One region of the Akkermansia massiliensis genome, then DNA from elsewhere that is predicted to be linked to it. Evidence: riboswitches for the same ligand, from Rfam matches in the RefSeq annotation. Region 1 holds a riboswitch; each other region holds the start of a gene.
The links. Region 1 has a riboswitch for cobalamin ahead of M8N44_RS09885 (ribonucleoside triphosphate reductase). Riboswitches for the same ligand answer to the same signal wherever they lie in the genome.

Region 1 (5,487 bases):
GAAACCAGGCCCTCCCCCTCAGGGGCCGGCCTGGCAACGGCCGGACCGTAAATCCGGTGCGCCGTAAGATCGTTCTCCCACGCGAAATCATCCAGGCGTTCCGGGACCAGGCGGCTGAAACAGACGTCCGCGGAAGGAGCCGCCTTCAGGGAGGAATCGTTCAGAATCCAGAAATCACGGGCCGTTCCGGGCCGGAAATTGCTCTGGAACAAAAGAGTATCCGTCCTTCCGTCTCCATCCGTATCCGCCAGTTGGTGCGGGATGACGCGCCCGTGGCGGACGTCAAACACGCGAAGGGCGGCGGCATTCCCGGAAGTTCCGGACGTCCAGGGCACCGACACGGTTTCAGCAGGACGGAACTTGGCCAGTGGGTTCGTGACGGTTACAGTCTTTCTCTGCGGATGGTCCCGGCCAATGACGTATTTGCGCAGTTCGGTGCCGGCCATCAGGTAGGCGCCCGCGCCGTATGCTTCCGTATCCTCCCCGGAATAATGGCCCGGCTTGTCGGCAATGGGCTGCACCCAGCCCAGCGCGCCTTCCGCGTTGACGGAATCACAGGCGGCCTTCCACGCCCTGCGGATGACGGGAAGATATTCATCCGCATCCAGATACCCCTGGTTCACCCCCCACAGCATCCCGTACATGATAAAGAGGGTGCCGCTCATCTCCTTCAAGGGGGGCTCTTCCGGGTCCAGCAGGCTGGCGTGCCAGGAACCGTCGGGCGACTGGCATTTTTTCAGGGATGCCGCCATACGCTTGAGCAGATCCTCATAAAAGGGGCGGGAAGGCCAGTCCGCGGGCATGTCCTGAAGAATAAGCGGCAGTCCGGCAATCACCCAGCCGTTGCCCCGGCTCCAGAACATCTTTTTCCCATTAGCCGCCGGAATGGTGAAGTAACGGGAATCACGGAAAAACAGCCCTTCCTTCCGGTCAAAAAGATAGTCGCAGGTGAGCTTGTATTCCCTGTCCATGAATTCCAGATACCGGCGGTCTCCGGTATAGGCCGCCAGCTTCACGAACACGGGAGGGGACATGAACAGGGCGTCCGACCAGCTCCAGCGGTCCTGGCAGCCGGGAGTCCCGAACTGGAGGGAAGCGGAGGAGGGCCGGTTCATCACCCCGTCCAGCACGGCGCGTATTTTCTCCGCCGCAGCGGTATTTCCGTCTTCCATCGCCATCTCCATCCAGGCGTGGCCCACGGCGTGATCGTCCGCATGGTAATGCCGTTTCAGGGTTCTCCATTCCTGTTCCCCTCCTGTTTTCCTCAGCAGCGGCAATCCCGGCCCTTCCGGGACGGCCAGGCCATACTGCACCAGGCCGGAATAAAAGGCGCCGTAGGTCCAGTGCAGCGGCGAGCGTTTTCTGGGATGCTCCGCCTGCCATTTCGCCACCAGGCGGAGATTATCCCGGATGGTCTTTTCATTCCAGTCCGCGGGAGCGCCGGAAGCGGGGCTCCCCGCAGAAAGCGCGGGAAGAACCAGCAGCAGGAAGGATTTACGCCATCCGTTTTTTGAAAAGGAAAAGAAATTCATTTGACTGGTACGGAAAAAGCCGCGCTGAAATTTCTCCGTGAGGAATGAATCTTCCCTTTTCGGCCTGTCCCGTTTTCCCCCGGTCCCCGGAAAGGGGAGGCAAGGGCACATATGGTGCCATGACGGAAGGGAATGCCGCGTTATCAACCATTCCCTGCAGCATATATACAACATATTGTATCATTATAAATATTTAATACATTATTTATACATTTTCCTTGCGGGGGCTCTCTTTCTGTGGTTCATTGCGTTTCAGCGCAGGTAACGGAAGACGGTGAAAATCCGTCGCGGACGCGCCGCTGTAACCGGTAGACGATGGACCGGACACTGACTGCCAGCAGTCGGGAAGTCCCCATCACATGTCGCACCGGAAGCCAGAAGACGACCTGATGCCCCCGTATCCCATCCCGCGGACAGGATGAACATACGCACAGGTCCTCATCGTGCCCCTTGTTAAAAATGCACGCATGCGGCGGCCCCTGCCTATGATTTTTCCAGGCTTTTGCCCAGGCTCGCGGATGAGCGGTCATCATCCCTTCCAAGCGAGACACCCACCATGGCAACAAGCATCATCAAGCGTTCCGGAAAAAAGGAACAATACCAGGGCTACAAAATTGAGGAAGCCGTCAAGAACGCGTTCCACAGCTCCGGCACCGCCTACAACCGTTCCATTTACGAAGAAGTGGAAGCCAAGCTGAGCCATCAGGACTGCGCGCATGTGGAAGAAATCCAGGACATGATAGAACGCGCCCTGTTCCGCTGCGGATACTTTGACACGGCCAAGACCTTCATCACCTACCGCTTCCTGCACAAAATGCAGCGCGAACAGCTCGGGGGCCTCTATTCCGGCAACACGTACGTGGACTGCAAGCAGACGGTGGAGGAATACATCGGCCAGAGCGACTGGCGCATCGCCGCCAACTCCAACACCACGTATTCCAACGCCGGCCTCATCAATAACACGGCGGGAAAGGTGATTGCCAACTACTGGCTGGACCAGGTTTATTCCGCACGGGAGGGGGCCGCCCACCGGGAAGGGGACTACCACATTCATGACCTGGACTGCCTGACCGGGTACTGCGCCGGGTGGAGCCTCCGCAACCTGCTCAACGAAGGATTCAACGGCGTGCGCAGCCGCGTGAACAGCAGGCCGCCGCGCCACTTCCGGGAAGCACTGGGCCAGATGGCCAACTTTCTGGGCATTCTGCAAAGCGAATGGGCCGGAGCCCAGGCCTTCAGCTCCTTTGACACCTTCCTGGCGCCTTACGCCTTCAAGGACCAGGCGGATTTCACGCGCATCAAGAAGGACATCCGCAGCTTCGTCTACAACCTGAACGTGCCCTCCCGCTGGGGGCAGTCCCCCTTCACCAACGTCACGATCGACTGGACCGTGCCGCGGGACCTGCGGGACCAGGCCCCCTTCAGCGGCGGGGAGCACCTCTTTGAAGGGGTGGAGGACCCGGGCCTGCTCTCCCTGGCGCGGGAACGCGGCGTGAACAAGCTGACAGAGCTGACCTACAAGCATTTCCAGAAGGAAATGAACCTGATCAACAAGGCCTTTTACGAGGTGCTCACGGAAGGGGACAGCACCGGGCAGCCCTTCACCTTCCCCATCCCCACCGTCAACATCACGGAAGACTTTGACTGGGAAGGGGAAAACGTGCCGCTCCTGTTTGAAAACGCCGCCAAGATCGGCTCCTCCTACTTCCAGAACTTCATCGGCAGCCAGTACACCGTGAATGAAAACGGGGAACGCGTGCCGGACGAACGGGCCTACAAGCCGGACGCCGTGCGCTCCATGTGCTGCCGCCTCCAGCTGGACCTGCGGGAGCTGCTCAAGCGCGGCGGCGGCCTCTTCGGCTCCGCGGAAATGACCGGCTCCATCGGCGTGGTGACCATCAACCTGGCCCGGCTGGGCTACCTGTTCAAGCAGAACCGGGAAGCACTGTTCGCCCGGCTGGGGGAACTGCTGGACCTGGCCAAATCCTGCCTGGAAAAGAAAAGAACCTTCGTCCAGGAAATGTACGACCGCGGCCTGTACCCCTACACCAGGCGCTACCTGCCCACCTTCCGCAACCACTTCTCCACCATCGGGGTCAACGGCATGAACGAACTGCTGCGCAACTTCTCCAACGACTCGATGGACATCACCTCCGAGGAAGGCAGGACCTTTGCGGAGGAAATCCTGGAATTCATCCGCCTGCGCATGCAGGAGTACCAGGAGGAAACCGGCAACCTGTACAACCTGGAAGCCACCCCTGCGGAAGGCACCACCCACCGCTTTGCCCGGGAGGACCAGAAGCGCTATCCGGACATCCTCCAGGCCGGGCCCGTGGGGCAGCGTTACTACACGAACAGCTCCCAGCTCCCCGTGGACCACACGAGCGACCTGTTCCGTGCGCTCCAGCTCCAGGACGAACTCCAGTGCTGCTACACGGGGGGAACCGTCTTCCACATGTACATGAATGAAGCCATCAGCTCCCCGGAAGCCTGCCGGGACATCGTCCGCAAGGTGCTGACCCGCTTCCGCATGCCGTACCTGACCGTCACCCCGCTCTTCTCCGTCTGCGACAAGCACGGCTACCTGCGCGGGGAGCACCAGTACTGCCCCTTCTGTGATGAAGAGCTGCTCCACATCCACAGGCATGAATAACCCTTTTCAACCAGCCGCCTCGTTTCAAAACCCAGCCATCAATACGACAATGACCAAACAGGAAATATTAAGCAAATACGCACAGGACCGTACCCGCTGCACCGTTTACACGCGCGTCATGGGCTATCACCGCCCTGTGGAAACCTTTAACGCCGGCAAACAGGGCGAATTCCACGACCGCGTCCACTTCGTGGAACCGGACCGTCCCTGCTCCTGCTCCGCCCAAACGGAACAGCCGCGGTAATTTTCCCAATAACATATGCGAAGTCAATGGGAACGGGCCGGGGCATAGCGGACATCACGCCGCTCACCTTGCTGGATTTTCCAAACAAGGTGGCCTGCATCTTCTGGCTGAGAGGCTGTAACTTGTTTTGTCAGTACTGTTACAACGTCTCCCTGGTCAGAGGAACGGGCTCTCCTGCCGGAGACCGGACGGACTACCTTGATTTCCTCAGAGATCGGGTGGGATTTCTGGACGGGGTAGTCCTGTCCGGCGGCGAGTGCACGCTGTGTCCCGACCTTATCCCCATCTGCCGCGAGATACGGCAGCTAGGCTTCGCGATTAAAATAGACACCAACGGCACGAGGCCCGGCGTGGTGAAAGCGCTGGTGGAAGAGGGGCTTTGCGACTACATCGCCCTGGACTACAAGGCGCCCCCCGAACAATACGGCGCCGTCACCGGCAGGCCCGACCTTTTCCCCTCCTTTTCCGCAACTCTGGACTACCTGATCGCCTCCCAAACCGCCTTTGAAGTCAGAACCACCGTCCATCCCGATTTATTGACGGAAGATCACGTCAACAACATCATACGCGACTTGACAAAGCGCGGGTATGGGGGCAACTACTTCGTGCAAAATTTCTACCTGACCAAACAAACACTCAACTCTCTCCCCGCGCCGAGCCGGTTGTTTGACCGGACCAGGCTGGAGCCGGCCTCCATCCCCGTCCACTTCCGCAACTTCGAGTTCGCTCCGGGCAAAGTCTGACCCAGCCGACCATGTTCGACATCCTGCTCAACCACAACACCCTGGTTCTCTTCGGAATCATCTTCTTTGGCATCGCCCTCGGCAGCATTAAAATATACGGCCTGAACCTCGGCCTCTCCGGCGTTCTCTTCGTAGCGCTGGCCGCCGGCCACTACCGCCTGGCCATCCCCAACGGCGTGGGCCAGCTGGGCCTGGCGCTCTTTGTGTACTGCGTGGGCCTGAGCGCGGGCAACCGCTTCTTCTCCGCCATCGCCAAGCAGGGAAGCAAGCTCGCGGTCATGTCCGCCGTGATTGTAGGCGTTTCAGCCCTCTTCA
Region 2 (5,487 bases), on a different contig from region 1:
GGAATGCGGAAAACTTAGGAGGCGGGCAGGTTTTCCAGAATGGCGTGCAGGGTGGTCACGGCCAGGGCGCTCCCGCCGCGCCGCCCGTCCAGGACAATCTGCGGGACGGGGCACGTCCCGGTCAGCAGCTTGGATTCCACGACGTTGACGAAGCCCACCGGCATGCCTACGATCAGGGCGGGCCTGATGCCTTCCTCCAGCGCGTACCGGGCGATGCGGGCCAGGGAAAGGGGAGCGTTCCCGATGAGGACGATGGCTCCGTCCAGGATGGGGCGCGCTTTTTCCGCGGCGCAGATGGCGCGCGTCCTGCCTGTGGATTTGGCCTGTTCCGCAATGTCGGCATCGGAAATATGGCAGTGGATGTCCTCCCGTGCGTAGCCGGGATGGGCGCGCCTCAGCCGTTCCACGGAAAGTCCGGCGCGGATCATGTTGGAATCGCAAAAGATGGGGCAGTGCCTGCGGAGCGCCTCCAGGGCGGAGGGAATGGGATCATGGCGGAACGCCAGCCCCTCGCCGATGGAAAGGTCCGCCGTGGTGTGGATGAGCCGCCGCATGACCTTCCATTCGGCAGGCGGCAGCTCTTCCCAGCCGTGGAACTCTCGTTCAATGGCGGCAAAGCTTTCCGCCTCAATGGCGGCGGGGGGCATGTCCCAGCGGATGTTAAATTCAGAGGTCATGAGAAGTCAGTGGGTATAGTGGATGAAAAGTCCCGTCAGGGCAATAAGAAGGATGGCCCCGATCATGCGGGAAAGCTGCATGACCACCACGATGGTCAGGGCATCCCGCGTGGGGAAGATGCCCATGGCGGAGGGAAGGTTGCGCCGCAGGGCGCGGATGGGGTTGCCGATGGCGCTGGCTACCAGCATGGCCAGCAGAATCTGGGAGGAGGTGACCATGCCGTGGCTGCGGAGGTTGGCGGCCACCCCTGCGGCCTGGACCAGGCCGCCCATCTGCGCGGCGACGATGCTCATGAGCTCCGCGGGAAAAATGCGGTTCACCCAGTCTGGCACATGTTCCTCCCACCAGGAAAACAGGCCGTTTTTCATCAGCCATTCCACGCCGATCATCAGGGGGACCGTCAGGCAGAGCATCCGGAAAACAAGCGCCAGCACCCGCAGGCACGTCTGGCGCAGGGATGTGCGCCATTCCGGGGAGGCGTGCTCCGCGGCGGCCACGGCGCCGGCATTCCCGGAATCCGGCACGGCGGCGGGGCTCTTCCTGCGGTGGAGGAACAGCACGGCCGCTATGAACAGGAAGCCGAAGCCCATCTGCCACCCGAAGTAGCAGATGGCGGGCAGCCCCACCGCGCCGATGACCGGATACGCCACCCGCAGGGAGTGGGAGACGTAGGAAAGGTAGCTGTTCACCATGCCGCCCGCAATCAGGTTGGAATGAGTAATTTTGCCTTTTGCGTGGCTGCTCACCAGCATGCCGTTGGCGGCGGCATTGGAATAAAGCGCCGTGGGGATGGACAGGCTGATGATTTCCGGCAGGTGGGCCCAGCGGGCCAGTCCGCCGAACAGCTTGCCCAGGGCAAGATGCCAGCGGAAGATTTCAGCAATGCCGCCGATGAAGGCCGCCACGGCCACCAGGCCGATCAGGCTGCCAATCTGGGGAAGGCGCGCCAGAATTTTTCCCGCGCCTGTCTCCGGAACCTGGGTGTTCCGGGAATGATGGCTCTTTTTGGGCGGCGGGGCAGGGCTGGAAGCGGCGGCTTCCGTCTTTTCCCCTCCCGCCTGCGTTTCCCGGGTGGATTCCCCGGCAGGCTTCATGGCTGTGCGGGCTTTTCCCGATCCCCCGGCGCCCATGCCGGCGGGCATGTGGACCACCATGACTCCGGAGGCTGCCAGGGCCAGCGCCAGCCAGAGCCAGCGGAGGGGCCGGCGCCAGGGATAGGTGCGGGAGTGCCTGGTGCGGTTCATGCCTTCTTGACGAACATCAGGGAAAGGTATTCTTCCGGCCTTGCGTCAATGACGTCGATGTCGTCCGTAATAAACTCGTCGGGCATGCCGAGCCTTTCCCCGTAAATGACGCGGATGTCCTTTTCCCGCCGGATGCGCTCCATCAGGCGCGCGCGGCTGCGGTAGGTCTTCATGAGAACGGTGGTGGTTCCGGGCGGGAACTCCAGGGAATCCGCCATCTCCGGCTTGAAGGCGGGAATGACCCGGAGCCGTTCCCCGTTTTCCACCAGTATTTGGCGGCTGCGGGCCGCCAGGGTGCAGAAGGAGGTGACGCCCGGCACCACTTCCGCGTGCAGGCCGGGATTCCGGCTGAGCAGGAGGCTCAGAATATAGCCGAAGGTGCTGTAGGTCATGGCGTCTCCCAGCGTGGCAAAGGCGCAGTCCAGGCCGCGGGAAAGAACTCCCTCAATAATGGCCGTATTCTTTTCAATCTGCTCCTGCCTGGTTCTCGCGTCGCGGGACATGCTGAAAACCAGCTTGCGGAACTCCGCCTTCACGCCGCCCACGGAACGCACCACCGCTTCGGAAATGCTGAAATCGCTGTTGGGTCCGGTCACCGTAAACACCACGTCCACGGAGCGGAAGACGTTGACGGCCTTGAGCGTGAGGTATTCCGGATTTCCGGGGCCGATGCCCACCCCGTAGAACTTTCCAGGGCTGGCCATGTCAATGCGCTTGTTTGGGGGTCATGAGGTCGTCCTCCGTGGTCCGGGCATGGCGGGAGAAAACGGCGCGGATGCCCGGGTTTTCCCCCAGCCCACGCAGGTGGGTCTTGACGGTGAAGCCCTCCTTCCTGAGCATGGAAGCCCAGGAATCCTCCTCATCCCCGCCCAGGTCGTTCTTGGCGTGGTCTCCGGCCACCAGCATGAAGGGGGCCAGCCAGACGGTCTTGGCGCCGGACTTTTTAAGCTGTTCCAGAATGGGGGCCACCCCCCGCGTTCCTTCCACGGTGGCGAAAAACGCCAGGCTGTCGCGGTCGTTCAGCTCGCGGGCGAAGTCGGAAAGCACCATGTCGCAGCGTCCTTCCTGCTGGCCGTGCCCCATGAGCAGGATGGCTTCATCCTTCTTCCGTTCCGCGGGGAAATGCTCCAGAAGGGCCGTGATGGCCTCGTTCCTGTCCCGTTCGCTTTCCAGCAGGGGGCGGCCGATGAACACGTGGTCAAAGCTGTCCGGATGGCGCGCCAGGAAACTGACGATCTGCCTCTCCATCCGGGAAAACTCCTCGCCGGGGGCGATGTGAAGGGACTGGACGCGCAATGTGCGTATGCCTTTGCGGGCCATCTGTTCCAGATTTTCCTCCACGGAGGGAACGGGGGTTCCGCGTCCGGCAAGCTTCCTGCGGATAATGCTTGAAGTATAGCTCCACTTCAGGCGGTCCGGGGCATAATGGGCCAGCATGTCCTTCTCCAGCTCCTTGTAGGAGACGGTAGCGTCCTGGTGGCTGGTCCCGAAGGCCACGAGAAGAAGCCCTTCCTGCCGTGACGGCGCCGCCTGTTCCGCCGGGGCGGGGGACGCTTCCGCCCTGCATGGGGCGGCGGAAAGCACAGGCAGGGAAAACAGGGTGAGTCCTGCAAGAAAAACGGAGGAAAGGGGCAGGAATGCCCCCGGTACGTAAGAGGATGCTTCAATCATGCGTTGATAAGGTATGGTGAACCGGAGCAAGGATATTCGGACTCCGGGTCTCCAACCTCCCCCTCGCCTTCACCCTCCGGAATGGGAGGACTGGCTGACCGGAACGCTGGCGGAAAAGCGTTCCTTGAGGGTTTGTAACCCGATACCGCAGCGCGACTGTTTCCGGTTCTCACGGAATTCCCCGTTGCTTCGGCGTGTTTAATGGCGTTTTTAGCCGTCACTGTCAATGTTTATTAGAACGCCGCCGAATTTCCGGAGACTGGGAAAAAATGTGCGTGGACGGGTAAAAACCGCCTTTTGGCCGTTCCTGCGCCTGCTCTTGGAAAAAATGCAGGTTCCGGATGCGGAAGCGGTGGAAGACGGGGCATTCCGGGGTGCAGAAATCCCGGCGGAAAAGAGAGGGAGGAAGCGCCCCATTCCGTACCGTGCCGGGGCTTTCCAATCCGGTAGGCCGCAGGCCGGAGTTTGCTGCTTGCAGAAGGCGGGGCAGGTATGAGAACATGGAGCATGGCTTCTTCCCCGGATGTTGTAGAATATATCTGTTTCCAGCTCCGGCATGCCGGGGACATTTCCTTCAAAAAAATGTTTGGGGAATACGGCCTGTACTGTGACCGGAAATATTTCGGCCTGGTATGTGACAACCAATTATTTGTCAAAATCACGGAGCCGGGCCTGAAGCTGCTTCCGCAGCAGGAGCAGGGCAGTCCCTATCCCGGCGCCAGGCCGCATTTCCTGATGACGGAACTGGATGATGACCGGGCTCTCTCCTCCTTTGTCCGGGCAACCTGTTCCGTTCTCTCCGCTCCGGATGTCTTATCCGGGAAGAAGAAAAAAGCTTCCGGAGAAAAAAGAAACAGGCGTCCGTAAACGCCTGTTTGTTCCGGATGAAATGCCGTTCGGCTGAAAGGCTTATTTATCTTCCGGAGCCTCTGGCACAGCCAGGGAAGAAAGGCTCTTTTTCAGATTGCCCGCAACGGTCTGCGTGGCTTCATTATCGGACTCCGCGAATTTGTCCACGGCCTGCGTCAGGGATTTGAGGTCGGATTCAGAAACCTTTCTCCCTTTCGCCTTGCGCTGTTCCAGGGCGGAAATCTTCTTGTTGAGGTCGGCCAGCTTCGGCAGGTCCTTGTTCGCCTTCAGAGTCGCCAGCGGTTCGTCGAACTCCTTGACGGAGGGGACCGCCGTCTTGAGGCGCGTGATGGCCGTCACCGCTTCCAGCGGGTTGGACTGGATCTGGGCCTGCACCATGTCCTTGGCGTCTCCCAGCCATTCGTCAAAAGCGGCGCAGACGGCCTGGGCCTCCTCGTCGTCCGTTTTCTTCCGCAGGGGCGTGATCTTGGACTCGATGTTGCTGCCGTTGGAAACGACCGTCTTGGCCAGGGATTTGTACTTGTCCAGCTCCACGCCTTCCAGGATGGGAAGGCCGCGTTCCACCTTCATCACCTCCTTTTTCACCAGGTCGTAAAGCTGGGTGGGATGCCCCTTGGCCACCACCTTTCCGTTGGCCCCGATCAGCACCGCATGCGGCAGGCCGCCCGGGCAGGAGGCCGCCGGAATATCCAGCCCCTGATAGACGGGGAAGGTAATCTTCTTTTCCTCCAGGAACTGCTTCACCCTGGGGGTCAGCCCCTGGCGGTGACTGCCAACCACGGTGAAACCCTTGGATTGGAATTTGTCCTGTAATTCCTGCAAATGCGGCATGCTGGCGATGCAGGGAGGGCAGTTGATGCCCCAGTATTCAAAAAACACCACCTTCCCCTTCAGGTCGGAAGCCTTGATTCTCGGCCCGTGGAGGTGGCTGCCTTCGTCAAAGGATGGGTAGGTGACTTTGGCGCCGTTCCCGTTGTCCGCCGCGTGGAGGAAAGCCGGGGCCGTCATGGCGGCAATGGAGCCG
Region 3 (5,487 bases), on a different contig from region 1:
GTCTACCATTCCGCCACGACGGCACGTGAAGTGGAAGAATTAAGCGGCAAGAGGGCTGTGGAGTCAAGAATTTCCTGTGGAATGTGGGAAGCCTGCCGAAAAAACGGAGGGAATCCACAGTGGATTCCCTCCGGAATGTTTCCGAATGGGAAGAACGTTTAGAACGAGTAGCGCACGGTAGCGTTAACGCTCTGGTTGGTCATGTGTTCCCTCTGTTCCAGATGGTAGAAGGCTCCGGCGCTCCAGGCGCTGGAAATGACCCAGTTCAGCCCCGCATGGACGATCAGGGCGTGGCGTCCCGGATGGACGCCGTCTACCCGGAAGGGCGTGCCGAAGGCGTCCGTTTTCACGGAAGCGTTGCGGCGGGAGACGTCTCCGGCGTAGGCAACCGTCATCTGCGGCAGCAGGTACTGGCCCCTGCCGACGGCGATCTGCTTCTGCCAGGTGACGCCGGCGGGGATGCTCCAGTTCTGCACGGAGCCGTCCTGGTACCAGGCGGTGCCGGAACCGGAACGCTCCCCGAAGGAACCCTGGGAGCCGTGCAGGAATTCAATGCCTGCGAAGGGTTTCAGCACATCCGTGCTGCTCAGGCGGATGTTCCAGGTTCCCTTCAGGCCGAAGCCGTACACGTCATCGTTCCAGGAGGCGGTGGCGGGTCTGCCGCCCAGCGTGCCGTCCGCATCGTTGTCCATGCGGCCGTAGGTGAAGTAGCCGTCAATGTCCACGCTGTTTCCACGGAGCAGGTCGCGGTGGTAACGCTGGTAGAGGGCCAGCATCAGGCCGTCCTGGTCTGCCTTGAACTGCTTGTCCGCGGAGTGGAAGGAACCGAAGGTCTGGCCGAAGGCCGCGCCGGATATCCAGTTTTTCGTCCAGGCGTAGTCCATGCCCACGGCATAGCCGCCGCCCTTGTAGTCAAAGCCGGAGGCTCCCGTGGCGGAGGAGACGTTCATGAAGTCCCCCAGCCCGGAGAACCAGATGTTGCGCGCTCCCGGTCCGCGGAAATCCAGTTGGGAAGCCGCCGTATGGGCGAAGCTGTCCACCACCCGGACGGAGGACCACAGCGTGTTGGCGATGCGGGAGGCTTCCTCTCCGCGCAGGGCCTTCACGGCGTTGATGTTGACCTTGCCGCTGAAAATCAGGTGCAGGCCGTCGTCGGAAACCGTGAAGCCGGTATCCGTGACCAGGTCCGTGCGGCCCTTCAGCGTGGGGTCGATGCCGGTGAGGTCCCACAGGGATCCGTCCGGATCAATGACCGTATCGGGGTCCAGGTTGACCAGGGAGAGGGAGAAGCTTTGTTCCTTGCTGAAAAGCAGGTTGTCTCCAATGACCACATTGACGTGCGCTCCATCCACATGGTAGGAGGAAGAGACGTTCATTTGGGAATAGGTGTCCGCTCCGGTATGGGCGGCGTCCGCCGCCGCCGTTCCGTTCACGATGAACGTGAGTTCCTGCACTCCCCCCCACGCGTTCAGGCCGCCTTCATAGTTGTGGTAGCCTGCGGAGGAGCCGGAGCCGATCACGATTTCACTGCCGTAATAGGTAACCTCTCCCTTGAAGGCGCCGGAACCGGAGACGGTAGAACCGCTGTTGGTTTCCACGCCGGATAGAACGGTGGAGCCGTTCAGCACCAGATGCCCCGGATTAGCCGGATGGGCGAATGCCTCACCCAGGCGGATGCTCCCGCCTTCCACGCCCAGACTGGCGTCCCAGCCGTCCAGAACGAGGGTGGCGTTGTTGCTGATGACGACGTTTTCCGCCGCATAGGAACCCCTGGCGACAACCTTCACATCCTGTGCCGTGACGTTGAGGTTCGCGAAGGCGCCTCCGTCGGCGGCGGAGGCGCTGTAGCCTGCCGTGCCGGAGTGTTCCCAGTTCAGGGTCTGTTCCTTTTCATCCTTGCCCGCCAGCGTCAGTTGTCCGGAAACGCCGCTGACGGCTCCGGAGGAAATGACGGCGTCCGACTGGCTCAAGTCAGCCTCCCCGCCTTCCAGCACGATGCCGTGCTCAGGCAGGTTTTCCCCGATGATGACCTTGGAGCCTTCCCCCACATGGATGCTTTCTCCGGGGTTGACGACGATGGGGGCGCCTTCACCCAGGAATACCTGGCCCTGGAGGCGGTAGCTCATGCGGTAGTTTTCCAGTTGGAAGTTGTCCACCCTGGCTCCGTACATGGCGGTGATGCCGTTCTTGATCTGGTCCAGCGTGACGACCCAGGCGGAATCCGTGGCGTTGAGCACCGTGGCGCCTACCGTGGCGTTTTGCGCCAGGTCCAGAGTTACGTTCAGGCCGTCAAAGCCCACTTCCAGGGCCGTTCCCGCCGCATTCTGCACCAGGGTCCCGTTGAGCAGCGTCATGCCTTCCGCAATGGTGAGCGTGCCGCTGCCGGAGATGGAGCCCTGGTTGTTGACGACGGCCCCGTCACGGAGTATCTGGGAGTTCCCGGTCAAGGTGACGGCAGAGCCGTGGCCCACGTTGACCCGGTTGAACAGGCCGGCAGTTTTTTCCGTGGAGATGGTCCAGTTCGCTTCGTTGTCCGCACTGCCCACGTTGAGCGTGACGGAGGAATGGTGGGTGGCCGTATCGGACTTGCTGGTGTTGACGGTTGTCCTCACCGTATAGTCAAACAGTCCCGGAGCGGCGTCCGTTCCGGACAGCAGCGTAATGGTATCCACGGAGCCTTCCGCTCCGGAGCCGCCCAGTTCCCAGATGCCGCTGATGGAAGCTCCGGCGTGGACGGTGACGTTGTCCGCCGTGTTTTCCGTGGAGAAGCCGGAACCCGTATTGGACCCGCTGTACAGGGCATACCCCGTTGCTTCGTCCCCCGTCGCCGTTGCTTCAATGACGCCGGTGGAACCGATGGTCGTCGTGATGCCGGCTCCTCCCATCAGGGCCGCCGCCGTGCTGCCGGCAGTTGCCGCTCTGACGGTTCCGTTGATAGTGCCGGTGGTCAGGGAGAATTCCGCCAGCAGCCCGTAGGCTTCCGCAGCTCCCGTGGAGGAGGCGGAGATGAAACCGCTGATGTTTCCCACGGACAGGGAGCCCGTGGAACGTGCCCCGGCGGCCGTTCCGGCCATGGCTTCCGCCCGGATGGAGCCGCCCACATTGCCGATGGTAATATTGGAATGGGTCTGGTAACCCCCTTCTTCTCCGGCGAAGAGGCCGTAGGCGTCCATGCCGTTGGTCGTGGCGGTAACGCTTCCCGTTGCTCCCATGTCGCCCAGCGTGATGTTTTCCCTGGCTTCAATGCCGATGGCGGAAAAGTCCTCGCTTTCATCATTGGAGCCGGAGGCTGCGGTGATTTGACCGTCCAGCCGGGTAATGTTCACCTGCCCGTAGTTGGACTGGATGCCTCTGGCTCCGTAGCCGCCGGCCGTCGCCGCGGAAATGCTGCCGGTGGAGGAAAAGGTGCCGATGTTGACGTCCTTGTAGCGCGGGCCCTGGTAGTCCATGGTATTTCCGTAGGCATACAGTCCCCTCGCATAGTTTCCTGTTCCCAGGTCCACGGAGATTTTGCCGGCCATCGTTCCAATGTCCAGGCGCCCCTGATAGGCGTAAATGCCATTGGAGGAGAAATTGGCCGTGATGGAGATGAGGGCGTCTTCCGTGATCGTTCCGATGGAGAGTATTTTCCCGTAGCTCCGGATGCCGGTGGCATTCGTTCTGGCTGCGGAGATGTTGAATGTTCCTGCTAGGGTGCCGATGTCCACATTGACTCCGGAGGAGGTGTCAATGCCGAAGGCGTTGTTTGCCGTGGAGGAGACGTTGAATACGGCATCCCCGGCAATCGCGCCAATGCTGAGGGTGCCTGATTTTCCCCAGATTCCGCGCACGTTGCTGGAGCCTGTCACGTTGAATGTGGCGGAGACCGTTCCCAGGGCCGCATCTGAGGCGGTTCTGGCTACAGTGGCGTCATAAGCGCCGGCCAGGTCTTCCCTGGCAGTATCCTGGGCATGGACCGTTCCCAGCATGCCGAGGCAGGCCAGGGTCATAGCCACAGCCTGCATCCGGTGCCTGGCGTGGCACGGTGTTTTTTCAGGAGTGTTGAACATTCCGGACTTCAAGGAGGCCGGACCATCATAGTCTGCTCCGTTCAAGCGGAGCGTGTTGGATGAATGCATGTGTATGGTCTGAATGCCGGAATACTCGCCGGCGGTTCATAAAATACTTCGGGGCTGGCGATCTGGCTCATTGCAGGTTTTTAAGCCGTGCAATATACAGTGGCGGTACCGCTCCGGATTCACACCGGATTCCCCATCTATTTCCTGCCCGTACCACGGGCTTCCCGGAAGCGCCTCCGGTTGGTGAGGGAGGCATGGCATGCCTAACATATCCTCCGGACCCTGTCAATTGGAACTTTTTCTTGCGTTTGGCTCCCTGTTTCGTATTGCCATGAAGGACGGCCATGCTATCATGGCGCCCCGGATGTTCGTTATTGTATTTGGCATATGTATGAAGCGTTAACGAACTCTCCTTCACATGCGCCGGGCATCGTCCGGGGAAGGAAACTGACGGAGAAGTGCCGTGACCCGTGGGTAGATATTATCCGTGTGCTGGCCATGTTGCTTATCATGATCCAGCATACTCCCGCTTCTCATGGCTTCACTGTGTATGCAACACGTGCGGGCGTATTTTTCTTTTTCATGGCGGCGGGTTACTTCCTGGCCCGGAAGTATGGGGGCAGCCCGGCCCCGGTGCCCTGGCTTAACTGGAGAAAAGCGTTTCTGATTCTGTGTGCCTATTTGTTTTGGATTTTCGTTTCCATGGCCTTGTTCGGGTTTCCCGCGGACATTGTAAAATGGATGATCGGTCTGGGAATAGGGCGCCCTCCTTTGGGAACTGTTTTATGGTTTTTGCGGGATTTAATGGTGTTTGTGCTGGTTTCAGGAGCGTTATTCCGGATGCCGCGGGCCTGTCTGCTCATTCTGTCCATGGCCTCCCTGGTGCTTTTCAGTACGAGCAATTCCCTTTACTTGTCCTTCGAATACATGGACAAGGTTTTCTGCGTTATCCATCCCAGGGGTTTTGGAGCATTTGCCCTTGGCATGTTTTTGTGCCGTTATTCCCTTGAAGAGTTGAAGAATGCAGTCGGTAAAGCGTGGCTGTACGTGCTGATGGTGTTTCCCGTTATTTTTATATGGGAAATGTACAGCACCGTTCAGGAGTCTGCGTTATCCTTGTGCATGGGCGTGCTGTGGCTGGCATCCTGCGCCTTCTTGATGATGCGGTATTTTCCGGGAATCTCCTCTTTCTGCGCCCGTTTGGCTCCCTCCGTCTTTTTTGTATATGCCGCGCATGCCCTGGTTTATGAGGGCATGCTCAGGCTCGGTTTTCCAAGGGGAAGCTTCTGGATATGGGGAATGGCCGTACCCCTTGTTTTTCTGGCTCTGAGCGGACTGTACTTTTTACTGGCGCGGATGTGTCCGGCAGTGTTGAAGTATATTGCGCTGAAGAATTGACCGTCTGCTATTTTTTTACGGTTACGGGAAG
Region 4 (5,487 bases), on a different contig from region 1:
AGCGGTAGTATTTCCTGTCCTTCGCCCACCAGTCCTTCACGCGGGCCAGGGTGATGCGCTCGCCTATCCGTATTTTACCGGGAACCACCACGTAGCCCCCCGTATTCGGCGGAACCTTCCACTGGTAGCGTTCCAGAAACAGGGAGTTGAAATCATGGTAAAAACCGGGATGGGCCGGATGGAAATCCACGCAGGCCATGTAAGGCAGCAGCGGCCCGGGTGACGGAAGCGTCAGGGCAATGACGGAATCCCCGTATACCGTAATCTGGTCATACGTGGAACGGAACAGGGTGGTCCAGAAGGGGTCCCGGGCAAAGCCGGACGTGCGGAGGCAGATATTCAGCAGGAAGTCCTGCGCCCTTACGGGGCGGCCGTCCGAGTACGTCGCTTCCGGGTCCAAATGGTAAAAAACGGTTTTCCCGTCCGCGGAGACGGCCCAGCGGTCCGCTAGCCCCGGAATGGGCCGGAAGGTTTCCGGATGCAACCCCACCAGGGGAAGCCACACGTTGTCAATGGCGGAGTAGTTGAAAAAGGTCTCGCTTCCCGGTCCGAACGCCCGCAGGGTTCCGGGAAACGGCGTATTGATCCACAGCCGGACCAGCCCCCCTTTCACGGCCCGGGGGTCACCCACTTCCGGTTCCTCCATTCCGGTCTGCCATTCCAATCCAGCAGGAACCTCCTCCAGGGGAAGCTGGCGGATATGGTCTTTCAGCTCCAGCCTTCTGCCGATGCGTTCCACGGAACGCTCCTGCTCGGCCAGACGCCGCCCATCCCCATCGCCACGGGAGACGGACAGCAGGCTTTTCTTCCGCTCGCCGCCTGCCAGTTCCCGGAGCAGTTCCCGCTCCACAGATCTGTTCCACCGTTCCACGAAGCCGTCAAACACGGCAGGCATGCCCCTGCCGTCCGTCCGTCCGGAGGCCTCATGCCAAACGTCCGCTTCCCGCTGGGCGAAGTAAAGGACTCCTCCCAGAAAGACGGCGAGGACCAACGCCCCCAGAATGTACAGCCAGCGAAACACAGCTTAGATTACCGCCGCATGTTAACCGATTCCGGAACCACCGGAAAACAAAAAGCCCATCTTCCGCCCGTGGCTGTTCCCTTCGCCTGAAACAGCCCGCAAGACGGAAGATGGGGGTGCAATCAACAATTAGTCCTGAAAAGCAATTAGAATTCGACCGTCACGCCGCCGAAGACTCCCAGCCCCCGGGCCTGGCGCGGTCCGAAGTTATAGTCATTCGTGATGATGAAATTCTGGTCAAACAGGTTTTCCACACGCACATGAAACGCCACATTGTCCGTCACCTGGTACCTGGCGAACAAACGCGCCGTAAAGAAGTTGTCCAGACGGGCATAGTTGTAGTCCGTACGGCCCATGGCGGATGTTACGCCGAAGCCGACCGTCAGTTTTTCAACCGGAGAGGTATAAACCTCCGCGTTGATGGTGTGGCGGGCAGTATTGGCCATCTGGATGGTTTCATATTTGCCGATGGAGTCGCGCTTGGGCATCGTGAAGGTGTAGTTGGCATAATAGCCGCTGTTCCACGCATCCTTGAACTGCCCCTTGAACGCTACTTCCACGCCATAGGAAGTGGCGTGGGAGAAGTTGTCGTAAGTCGTGTAGGAGTTGGGCCACGTGCCTACGCTCCTGGTGCCGATTTCATCGTTGATGCGGGTCCAGAATCCCGTCACGGAAGCGTAATGGTTGTCCGCCAGGCGCTGTTCCACGCCCAGGTCTCCGCCCAGGGATTTGGACACATCCAGGTCCGGATTGCCCACGTAGCCGTAATTGGCGGCGTACTGTTCAAAGTAGGTGGGGGCGCGGAATCCGGAACCCACGGAACCGAAAATACGGGTGGGGGAATCCTTGCCCGTCACCTTCCAGGAATTGGAATAACGCCACGTGAAGTGGTTGTTCCAGACGGAATCATGCTCCAGGCGCAGGGCCACGCTGGCGTCAAAGTTGTCCGTGGGCGCCCACATCTGCTCCGCAAAGAAGGCAAGCGTGCTCTGCCATTCATCCTTGGCCACGTAATTGTTTTCGCTCATGTAGTCGGAGCGGTCCCAGGCCATGCCGGCGACCGTCTTCCATTCCTTGTTCCACGTAAGTGCATTGCGCCATTCCGTCTGGAAGCGGCGGTTGCACATCACGTTGGGCTGGAAATCGAAGCCCGGCGTATGCGTGGAATAGTCCATGTTGTAATGCCCGATCATGAAGCTGGTGGACCACAGCTTGGTAATTTCCGCATCCACGCGCCCCGTCACCAGGTTGCTGCGGTTCTTGTCTTCCGTGTTGTACAGGTGGGGGTCCGTCACGGCGGGCCACTGGTCGTAATCCACATACGGCGTGGGGTATTCAAAGTAGGAATCCAGGCGGCGGTAGGTAAAGCCCACCTTCACCTTGTCATTGACGTCATAGCCCAGGCGCACGGCTTCCTGCCACTGGCGGAAGTCGTTCATGCCTTTCCGGTTGTCATAAATGGCCGGATAAATGGTGGGATCGTTTTCCGTGGATTCAAACCCCACGCCCACAAAGTAGGAAAGCTTCTTGATCTTGCCTGAGGAAGTCGCGTAGCTGTTGAAGGAATGGAAAGAACCGGCTTCCGCAAAAATCCTGGTCACGGGATCGCCTTCCCCTTCCGGGGTGTCCATGGCGACAACGCCGCCAATGGCGCCGGAACCGAAGACGGCGCCCTGGGCGCCCTTCACCACTTCCACATTGTCCACCGTAAAGAGATTGGTGATCCCCAGCAGCTTGTTGCCGGACATGTTGACATCACTGATGCGCATGCCGTCAACCATGGTCAGGGTGTAGGTTTCCTTGTTCATCCCGCGGATGACGGTGTTGCTCACGGAACCGCGCTGCCAGGTGCCGCCGCCGTCCAGCGTGAAGACGCCGGGAGTCTGGGAAAGGGCTCCTGTCAGGGTTTCAATGCCCGCTTTCTGGAATTCTTCCGGATTGATGATGGAAACGGATACCCCGGACCGGTTGTACGGCACGCCCGTAAAGTGGGACGCCATGGTCAATTCCGGCATGACCTGCATGGTTTCCGAACTGGCGGAGGGCTTGGAGTCTTCTTTTTTAGCAGACTCGGCAAGAGAGGACTGGCCTGCGAATGCGGCAAGGCCAACGGCAATAGCGCCCATCTGAAGGGCTTTCTTCGTATAAAGCATGGTTGTGGTGCCTTACGTTCGGTAACTCGCCGAACAGTTGGACAACCCCACAGGCTGGTCTTCTGGCTTGCGAGACAGGCTCGCTTACAGTGGCGGTACCGCTCCGGATTCACACCGGTATTCCCCAATCTATTTCCTGCCCGGCTACGGGCGTCCCTGAGGTCTGTAACCCTTCCCATGAGGGTTCATGAGACGGATGAAATACCAAAGAGACCGGTATGACAAGCCAAAAAAATTTTTCTTTGAACATTCCGCCGCTTTATGGACGCTTCCTCTTTTCAGCCGCCGCGCGCCATCCCGTTTTTCCAACCGGAGTTCTCCATTTTTGTCTTGTCACCCCCGGCGCGTACAGGACATGATGCGCCCATGACACGCCTTTCACCCTCCTTCCCGCAGCGGGGAAGGATTTCCGTTTTCAGAGGAGTTCCCAACTTCCGGAAAAACCGTTTCTTCAAGGCGTTTCCTTCCTTTTTCCGGAACAGGCGCCATCCTGGAACGCCGGTCTTAATTACTACGGCATGAACAGTTTTTCACACGGAGGGGATTTAAAATCCCTGGCGGCGGACGCCGGACGGCCCGAACGGGAGATTCTGGATTTCAGCGTCAACCTGAGGCCGGAGGGAATGCCGGAGTTCATTGCCTCCGCGCTGTGGAAGGCCATGGATGCAGCCGTTCCCTACCCCTCCCCGGACATGGCGGAGCTGCGGGAACTGGCGGCGGTTCATTACGGGCTGCCTTCCGGTTGCTTCACCTTCGGCAACGGAGCCAACGAACTGATTCACGCCCTCCCGCGCGCGCTGGAACTGAAACGGGCCGTCATTCCGGAACCCGCTTTTTCCGAATACAGGCTGGCCTGCCTGCGCCACGGCACGGACGTTCTTTCCATCCGGACGGAGGAACGGGATTCCTTCATTCCGTCTTCCCTCCTGCCGGCGGAACAGGCCGCAGACGGAAGCGCCGTTTTCCTGGCTAATCCCTGCAATCCATCCGGCGGGCTGCTGGACGTTCCGGCCCTGCGGCAGGCCGTGCGGAACCGCCCCGGAGTCGTCTGGATTATTGACGAATCCTTCATTGACTACGCGGACGGAACGGAATCGCTTCTCCGTGACGCGGCCCTTCTGCCCAACCTGGTTGTCCTGCGTTCCCTGACCAAATTTTACGGCATCGCCGGCGTCCGGTGCGGCTTTTCCGTCTGCGCCGCTCCACTGGCGGAACGGCTGAGGCAGTCCCTGCCCGCGTGGAACGTGAACGCCTTTGCAGCGACTGCGGCGCGGGCCGTGCTGGAACAGCCGCCTTCATGGGCGGACGGGGAACGCGCCCTGAACCGGGAACGCCGGGAAGACCTGTTCCGCAGGCTTTCTGCCCTGCCGGGCGCCGCCGTGCTGCCGTCCGGGGCCAACTTCCTGCTCTTCCGTCTGGCGGGGGCGCCTTCCGGCCTGGCCGCCCGGCTCCTGAAAAACCACGGCATCGCGCTGCGCGACTGCTCCAATTATCCGGGGCTGGAAAACGGCGGCTGGTTCCGTGCAGGCGTCCGCACGCCGGAAGAACACGCCCTGCTGGCAGAGGCCCTGCGGGCCGAGCTGAAGGGAGGCGGCCCCGCCATTCTCCGCAAACTGCCCAAACCGGCCCTGATGATTCAGGGCACCTGCTCCGATGCTGGAAAAAGCGTGCTCACGGCGGCCCTGTGCCGCATTTTTCTTCAGGACGGCCACCGGGTGGCCCCGTTCAAGGCGCAGAACATGGCCCTCAACTCCGGCGTAACCGCGCTGGGGGAGGAAATGGGCCGCGCCCAGATGGTGCAGGCCCAGGCCTGCCGCATCGACCCGGATGCCAGGATGAATCCCATCCTGCTCAAGCCCCATTCCAACACCGGCTCCCAGGTGATCGTGATGGGGCGTGCCGTAGGCCACATGGAGGCGCGGGAATATTTTACGGCCAAAAGGCGCTTCTGGCCGGACGTGCGCCGGGCGTACGATTCCCTGGCGGACGAGTATGACGTCCTCTGCCTGGAAGGGGCCGGAAGCCCCGGAGAAATCAACCTGAAATCCGCAGACGTGGTGAACATGAACATGGCCCGCTATGCGCGCGCCAAAGTTCTGCTCACCGGGGACATTGACCGGGGCGGCGTGTACGCCTCCTTCCTGGGGACGTGGATGACGTTCGCCCCCTGGGAAAAAGAGCTGCTGGCGGGCTTTGTGGTCAACAAGTTCCGCGGAGACCCGGAGCTGCTGGCCCCGGCGCACAGCTACATGCTGGACCGTACGGGCAGGCCCGTGCTGGGCGTCATCCCGATGATACGGAACATCAGCATTC

Region 2: another riboswitch for cobalamin. It lies ahead of M8N44_RS06255 (sirohydrochlorin cobaltochelatase); the one in region 1 lies ahead of M8N44_RS09885 (ribonucleoside triphosphate reductase).
Region 3: another riboswitch for cobalamin. It lies ahead of M8N44_RS02540 (autotransporter domain-containing protein); the one in region 1 lies ahead of M8N44_RS09885 (ribonucleoside triphosphate reductase).
Region 4: another riboswitch for cobalamin. It lies ahead of M8N44_RS02580 (TonB-dependent receptor plug domain-containing protein); the one in region 1 lies ahead of M8N44_RS09885 (ribonucleoside triphosphate reductase).

Annotation. Positions count from the first base shown of each region.
Region 1 is NZ_JAMGSI010000002.1:516,776-522,262, forward strand. Features, by position in the region: gene M8N44_RS09880 (glycoside hydrolase family 88 protein) at 1-1,532, opposite strand, end outside; cobalamin riboswitch at 1,763-1,936, shown strand; gene M8N44_RS09885 (ribonucleoside triphosphate reductase) at 2,089-4,185, shown strand; gene nrdD (anaerobic ribonucleoside-triphosphate reductase) at 4,235-4,429, shown strand; gene M8N44_RS09895 (anaerobic ribonucleoside-triphosphate reductase activating protein) at 4,456-5,172, shown strand; gene M8N44_RS09900 (aspartate:alanine exchanger family transporter) at 5,184-5,487, shown strand, end outside.
Region 2 is NZ_JAMGSI010000001.1:1,452,777-1,458,263, reverse strand. Features, by position in the region: gene M8N44_RS06270 (precorrin-8X methylmutase) at 15-677, opposite strand; gene M8N44_RS06265 (hypothetical protein) at 684-1,922, opposite strand; gene cobI (precorrin-2 C(20)-methyltransferase) at 1,919-2,626, opposite strand; gene M8N44_RS06255 (sirohydrochlorin cobaltochelatase) at 2,628-3,593, opposite strand; cobalamin riboswitch at 3,606-3,832, opposite strand; gene M8N44_RS06250 (TfoX/Sxy family protein) at 4,086-4,460, shown strand; gene M8N44_RS06245 (TlpA disulfide reductase family protein) at 4,503-5,487, opposite strand, start outside.
Region 3 is NZ_JAMGSI010000001.1:604,300-609,786, forward strand. Features, by position in the region: tRNA gene M8N44_RS02535 (tRNA-Leu) at 1-23, opposite strand, end outside; gene M8N44_RS02540 (autotransporter domain-containing protein) at 159-4,049, opposite strand; cobalamin riboswitch at 4,154-4,301, opposite strand; gene M8N44_RS02545 (acyltransferase family protein) at 4,446-5,456, shown strand; gene M8N44_RS02550 (bifunctional adenosylcobinamide kinase/adenosylcobinamide-phosphate guanylyltransferase) at 5,464-5,487, opposite strand, start outside.
Region 4 is NZ_JAMGSI010000001.1:614,712-620,198, reverse strand. Features, by position in the region: gene M8N44_RS02585 (extracellular solute-binding protein) at 1-1,021, opposite strand, end outside; gene M8N44_RS02580 (TonB-dependent receptor plug domain-containing protein) at 1,168-3,174, opposite strand; cobalamin riboswitch at 3,210-3,349, opposite strand; gene M8N44_RS02575 (cobyric acid synthase) at 3,693-5,487, shown strand, end outside.